DNA from 2 places in the Roseibium album genome. Region 1 is predicted to be linked to the other one. Evidence: riboswitches for the same ligand, from Rfam matches in the RefSeq annotation. Region 1 holds a riboswitch; the other holds the start of a gene.

Region 1 (3,296 bases):
AGCGGCAATAGCCCCGTGGACATATCGCTTGGCGCCGAAAATCGCGTCTTCAAGCTTGTTCCCTGTTGCAAGCCCTGCGGCAATCGCCGAGGACAATGTACAGCCGGTCCCGTGCGTGTTCTGCGTTGCGATCCTTTTCTCGCGCAGCCAGATCGCATTTCCGCCTGTATCCAGGAAAAGGTCCGTGCTGTCCTCGCCAGTCCCGTGTCCACCTTTCAAGAGAACCGATTTGGCACCAAGCCGCAAAAGCTGTTCGGCCTGCGACAACATCTCGGTCTCGCTGCCGGCAACGAGCGCTTCCAGCATGCGCGCCGCTTCGTGCAGATTCGGCGTAATGACATCGGCGAGCGGAACCAGCACGGAAAGAAGGCTTGCAACGGCGCTTTCGGCAAGCAGAGGGTCGCCTGACGCCGCGACCATCACCGGGTCCAGCACGACGGGTCCTGTTGCATGGGCTATCAGCCCGGCAGCCACAGCCTCAATGATCGCAGATCCGGAAAGCATGCCGATCTTCGTCGCATTGACCTTGAGGTCGGAATAGACCGCATCCATCTGCGCCCGAACAAACTCCGGCGGCACGTCCTGTATGGCACTGACGCCACGTGTGTTCTGTGCCGTCAGTGCGGTCAAGACGCTCGCACCATAAACACCGTTGGCGGAGAATGTCTTGAGATCTGCCTGAATTCCGGCGCCGCCACCGGAATCCGACCCTGCGATGGTTACCGCGATAGCAGTCATGGGATCCTCCTGAATTGAAACATCCATTAAAGACACGGCTCAGACCGACTTCAGCCTGATCTCGACATCGCGGGATGTCATCGTATAGAGCGCGTCCAGCAGCTCCGGCACGAGACTTCCCGGACCACCTGCCCGCTCCGCTGCCATTTCACCGGCAATATTGAAGACCGAAAGACCCGCGGCGGCGGCCAGGGCAATGTCACTTTCCAAACTCGCAAAGGCCGCCAGCACCGCACCACCGGCACAGCCCGTTGCCGTAACTCTTGCCAGCAGCGGATGGCCGTTTTGCAGGCGAAAGTCCTCACCCTGGCTTTCGATCTTGTCTTCAGCGCCGGTCACGGCGAGAACGGTACCGGATCCGATCAGTGCCTCGACATCCGACCGCTGCGGGCACAGCGCGGCCAATTCGGGTTCGTTCAGTCGCACAAGTTCGGGTTTGAATGCCATGAGCTCGCGCGCATAGGCGCATCGGACGGGAGACCGGTTGACAAAGACCGGATCGACACTGACGGGACGACCGGCGGCCCGGGCCGCCTCGATCGCGATCGGAATGGCCTCTCGCCTGGCTGAATCCAACGTGCCGAGATTGACAAGCAGCGCATCCGAACTCGACGCAAATCCGGCCACCTCCTCGCTGGAGATTGTCATGGACGGAACAGCACCAATTGCCAGCAGCACATTCGCGGTAAATGTTTGCGCGACGGCATTGGTGATGGTGTGAACGCGCGGCGTTTTTTGGCGGACCCTTTGGAGAAGGTCGAAAACGACCTCTGCGGACAACGACTGCGTGGACGCGGCAACGGACAGGCTCATGCAACTCCTCCGAACTCGGAAGTTTCAACTCGAAGGGATGAAAGGAAGGTTTGAGGCCCTGCGCCTCGAAGATCTTCATCTCAAATCCCTCCGCCGGTACCAACCGGATCAGGTTCAAGGAGTTGGTCTTTTGCCTCTCAGCCCGATCGGTCTTCGTCGGGCACCCCCATGAGATAGTCTGACTGCTATCAAGCCCGGTTTCCGAATGCAAGTCCCGAACCGTCCCTAACTTGTTTCGGCAATTGACTGCGGCGGGAAGATGGGCGATGTCCTTGGGTATTCCTTTTACGAGCAAATCACCGGAGTGACGCATGGTTCCGTTTTTCGTGATGATCAAATGTCAACTGGGCAAGACCTACCAGGTTGCCAATGCCATCGCAGACGCGGAAATTGCCTCCGAGGTCTATTCGACCAGTGGCGACTATGACCTGCTGGTAAAATTCTATGTCGACAACGACGCCGATATCGGTCATTTCGTCAATGAAAAGGTTCATCCGATCGGTGGAATCCAGGACACAAAAACCATTATTACCTTCAAGGCTTTCTAAGGCACCCCAATTCCTCTCCACACGGGAGCTGACAAATGCGATTTCTGACCTCATCAGCGCTTGCAGCAAGCTTGAGTATCATGACACTTTCCATTTCCGGCCAGGCAACCGCGCAGGGCATGCCGCCCGAACAGATCAAGCAGATCCTTGATGTGACCAAGGCAAACTGGGTGGCATTCCGCGACTGGGAGGGCCAGCAGCTGATTTACTTCACCCATCTGGAATCGTGGAAATGCGGCATCGACTTTGTCTTTTATGGACTGAACGATGGACAGCTCGACCAGATGTGGGAGCTGGACGAGTGCGATCCCGACAATCCCAACGCCGTCCTGAAGGACAAGCCCTATATCGAGCTTCCTGCCGGATCGACCCAGTCAATCAGTGTCCAGCTTGTCTATCCTGATGGATCGAAAAGCTCCGTCGAGACCTTCCAGTACAAGCCGTAGCAGATCATTCAATCCGACGCTTGTTCTCCCGGTTTGATATGGCCGGGACCCGGATCCGGCATGTTGGATGATGCCTTGAAACACCAGGGTTGATGATCATCAGGCCCTGACCTTCAGATAAAATACAGAGGCTCGCGCTTGTTTGCAGTCTCGCTATTCCCGCTTGAGCCGGGCCCAAACAACGGCATTTGATGATCCCGGATCAGGTCCGGGAAAGCACCACGCGATTTTCAACGCCAGGGAAAACACCCGGGGCCGTTTGATTTCAAACCAGTCGGTGCAGACAATGGCCGAATTCGTCTCAGGATCGTGACGGCGTCGAGGCCCGCCGCGATTTGGTGCGGTCGAGACCGAGCTTGTGCTCTCGGTAGATGACGAAGACGCCCGCCGCGATAACGATCAGGGCGCCGGCGATCACCTGCGGAACAGGCACTTCGGAGAAGACCACCCAGCCGACAATGATCGCCCAGAGCATGTTGACGTAATCAAACGGCGCGATCGTCGAGGCATCGGCAAAGCGGTAGCTCTGTGTCAGCAGGATCTGTCCGACGCCTCCGGCGAGGCCGATCAGCAGCAGAAGACCAGCTGTTTTCAGGTCGGGCACGATCCACGCCTGACCGGGCAGCAGAAATCCGAGTGGTAGTGTCACCAAGGACAGGACCGTGGCAGACGCTGCAAACCAGGTGACGATGGTAGACGTCCTCTCCGTCTCGCACAATTTACGCACCGTAATCATCGCGAGCGCCGCACA
Region 2 (3,296 bases), 1.6 Mb from region 1:
GCTTCAACAGCGGCCAGGAACTTGACGAACCGCGGATCATCTGTCTGATCCTTGTTCACCACGTAGATCAACTCGTCAAAAATCGGCACGCCGTTTTCTTCCGGGAAGAATGCAGTCCCTTCCTTGCCTTCGATTTCGAGTTGTGTGAGTTCGAAATTGCGATAGGCGCCGATAACGGCATCCACCTGGCCGGACATGAGTGCTGGAGACAAGGCAAAGTTGACATTGACCAGTTCAACGTCATCCATCGACAGGCCCACGGATTTCAGCATTTGCCCGAGCATGGCATCCTCAAAACCTGAAACCGAAAACCCGATTGTCTTGCCTTTCAGGTCCTTCAGTTCCTTGATGGGACCGTCTTTCAGAACAATCAGGGAGTTCAGCGGTGTCTCGACAAGCGTCCCGACCCAGGAGACCGGCAGGCCTTCTTCAACATGCGCGTGCAGGGTCGGCTGATAGGAAATCGCGATATCACCCTGTCCGGCAGCCACCAGTTTCGGCGGCATGGCAGGATCGGCAGGCTCGATCAACTCGACCTCGAGGCCTTCGGCTTCGAAAAACCCCAACGTCTGGGCCGTAATCACCGGCGCATGATCAGGATTCGTAAACCAGTCCAGAAGAACTGTCAGTTTTTCAGCAGCCTGAACCGGAGCGCTCGCAAACAGCGCGGCAGCGACAGACAGGGACACCAGTAGTTTTTTCATTCAATCCTCCAGTGTACGGCAGTCAGACTTCGACCTGCCAGGGAACGAGAATTCGGGTGAGATGTTCAACGGCGTAGCGCATGGCCAGCACCATCAGAGCAAGAAGGATGACGGCAGCAAACAACATGTCTGCATTTCCGCGCGCATTGGCCTGCAGCATGATGAATGCAAGGCCACCCTTGGCGCCGGCCCATTCGCCGACGACTGCACCGATAGGCGCAAAGACTGCAGCCACGCGAATACCGGACGCAAATGCCGGCAGCGCTGCTGGTGCACGGAACATTATCAGTTCCTGAAATCGCGACACGCGATAGAGCCTTGCCAGATCCGAAAGTCCGGGATCAAGTCGCCTCAACCCGTCATATACCGTTGAAGTGACGGTAAAAAAGATAACCAGAATGGCCATGACGATTTTGGAAGACATTCCAAAGCCGAGCCAGAGAACCAACACGGGAGCTATAGCGAAGACGGGAAGTGCTTGCGTAACCAGAATGGTCGGCATGATCACACGTCCAGCCAAGGGAAACAGCCAGATGGCAATCGCAAGGGTCGAACCGCACAGGACACCCAGAACAAAGCCGATAACCGTTTCGGAAGCCGTTATACCCGCATGGTGAAACAGGAAACCGGCGTGTTCGGGAAATGTGAGGATCACCTCCACCGGTCCAGGCAACATGAACGAGGGTGGCTGGAAGGCGGCCACAAGCAACGCCCAGACCGCGAGGACGGCAAAGACTGAAAACAGGAATCTCATGCCCACTTGCAGCAACACCTTCATGCCAACTCTCCGGTGGCACCTGGCGCATAGTGGACATTTTGTGCGGCAGACAATCTTCGCACATGCGGCGATTGCTGCCCTTGCAGACAAGAACGCATAGGATCTCCCGTCTTCGGACTGGCGCACCGTGCGATGTCTCAAACGCACATAAATGCTCCAGCATTTAGAACGCGATCAACTTGGATGCCCGATCTTCGATCGGTTGTCCGTTGATCTTGCCGAAAATGACAATGGAGATCCGGGAATAGGCTAAGGATTCCGTCCCTTCGCCGGCATGACCCGGATCAGGTTCTAAGGGTTCGGCTCAAAGCCATCTCAGTTCCGTTAACCGGAACACCCCTCGGACCAAGGCGGAACATGCCTTGCCTGAACAAAAAAGGCAACCCGCCGTGCGATATCTTTTTTGGCTGATAGTCTCCGGGACTTAGCCGGCCTGCCAGTCGGTAACTGCCTTTTCGACAGCGACAGCGCCGTCGGGTCCCTTTTCAAGCGTAAGGATGCCGCGCTTGCCGTTCTCGTAGAGCATCGGGATATCGATCCAGCCCCGTTCACGCAAAAGATTCAGGTTGCGCTGCTGTTCGTTCGGAAGGTTCGACAAGGCGATCCAGAAGAATCCGGGCTGGACTTTCACGGACGCACCTATCAGGGCATCGCCCCGTGCTTCCTCCGTCGGTTTCATGACGAGGCCCGGAACATTCACAACATCTCCGGCCGCAAAACTCTCGGGAAAATCATATTTTATTTCGACAAGATGACTTGCCGGCAAGGACGTGTCGTCATTCGGCTTGATGCGAATGTCGACCTTCACATCCCGTTCCGGAATATCGATTGAAGCAGTCAGCACGGACTGCCGCTGACCGTCCAGATTGGTTTCCTCTTCAAGGCCCCAGACAACAGCCCCCTGGGACGCGGTTCCCTCGCCACCGGTATCCTCGCCTTCTTCGTAGAGAATTGAGCGCTGCACACCGTCGCTGGCGGCAAGACCGGCGGACGGCTCTTCCGGAGCAGCCTGTTCCGGCGCAATTGCCGCCAGGTTGTCCTGGGGAACGGCGAGAGGCGCATCATCACCAGTCGCGGAAGGCGATACCACGCCCGACTGCGGCTGAACGGGCGCTTCCGGCACCGGTTCAATCTGGGGATTTGTCACGATCGCCGGCGCGGAAGGAACCGGCTCCAGTCCCGTGGACTGGGGGGTGATGGTCGTTGTCGTCACGGTTCTCGCGTCAGGCGCGATAACATCGTCTCCACCGCCGTCAAGGAGACGATCGGTGTTCTTTGAAGACTCGGGATCGTCGGACGTTGTCCCGGAGGATGACGCCACTGGTGCATCTTCGGTCCGACCGGCACCTGTTGCCTGAGATTCACCTGTTTCGGTTTGCTGGCGATTGACGGAAACAAGATCGTCCAATGGAAGAAGGAAATAGGCACCGGCTCCCAGCAGAACGACGAGGAAAAGAACCCCCAGAGCGATCGGCAGGAAACGGCCGGATGAAGATTTGCTTCTTAGTGCGTCCGATGCCGAAGGGCGCTCGCGCCGCGAACGGCCTTTCGGCGCAGGGGTTGCTTCAGGCTCGTCAGAATAGAGAGGCTTCTCGCCGGGCGCGTTTCCGCCGGCCTCTTCTGCAAACAACCCGGCATCATCCGGGCTTTTGTTTTCAAATATCGGTTCCTGGCGTGGTTCTGGGGCAGGCGTGGAATGGCCGGTGGAAGGCTCCACAACCTCCTTGACGGTTTGAACAGCCTGCGTGGCTGCGGTGCCAAGAGCCTCTGCTTCCGAAAGGGTCTCCTTCAGGGGAGAAGGAACGTCTTCTTCG

What was found. Region 1 has a riboswitch for thiamine pyrophosphate ahead of ACO6TI_RS25575 (hydroxyethylthiazole kinase). Riboswitches for the same ligand answer to the same signal wherever they lie in the genome.
Region 2: another riboswitch for thiamine pyrophosphate. It lies ahead of ACO6TI_RS00810 (ABC transporter permease); the one in region 1 lies ahead of ACO6TI_RS25575 (hydroxyethylthiazole kinase).

The regions. Positions count from the first base shown of each region.
Region 1 is NZ_OZ247583.1:5,569,767-5,573,062, forward strand. It holds gene thiD (bifunctional hydroxymethylpyrimidine kinase/phosphomethylpyrimidine kinase) at 1-738, opposite strand, end outside; gene ACO6TI_RS25575 (hydroxyethylthiazole kinase) at 778-1,551, opposite strand; TPP riboswitch at 1,619-1,729, opposite strand; gene ACO6TI_RS25580 (Lrp/AsnC ligand binding domain-containing protein) at 1,863-2,099, shown strand; gene ACO6TI_RS25585 (hypothetical protein) at 2,135-2,545, shown strand; gene ACO6TI_RS25590 (DMT family transporter) at 2,847-3,296, opposite strand, start outside.
Region 2 is NZ_OZ247583.1:176,761-180,056, forward strand. It holds gene ACO6TI_RS00805 (ABC transporter substrate-binding protein) at 1-704, opposite strand, end outside; gene ACO6TI_RS00810 (ABC transporter permease) at 727-1,482, opposite strand; TPP riboswitch at 1,727-1,833, opposite strand; gene ACO6TI_RS00815 (hypothetical protein) at 1,907-3,296, opposite strand, start outside.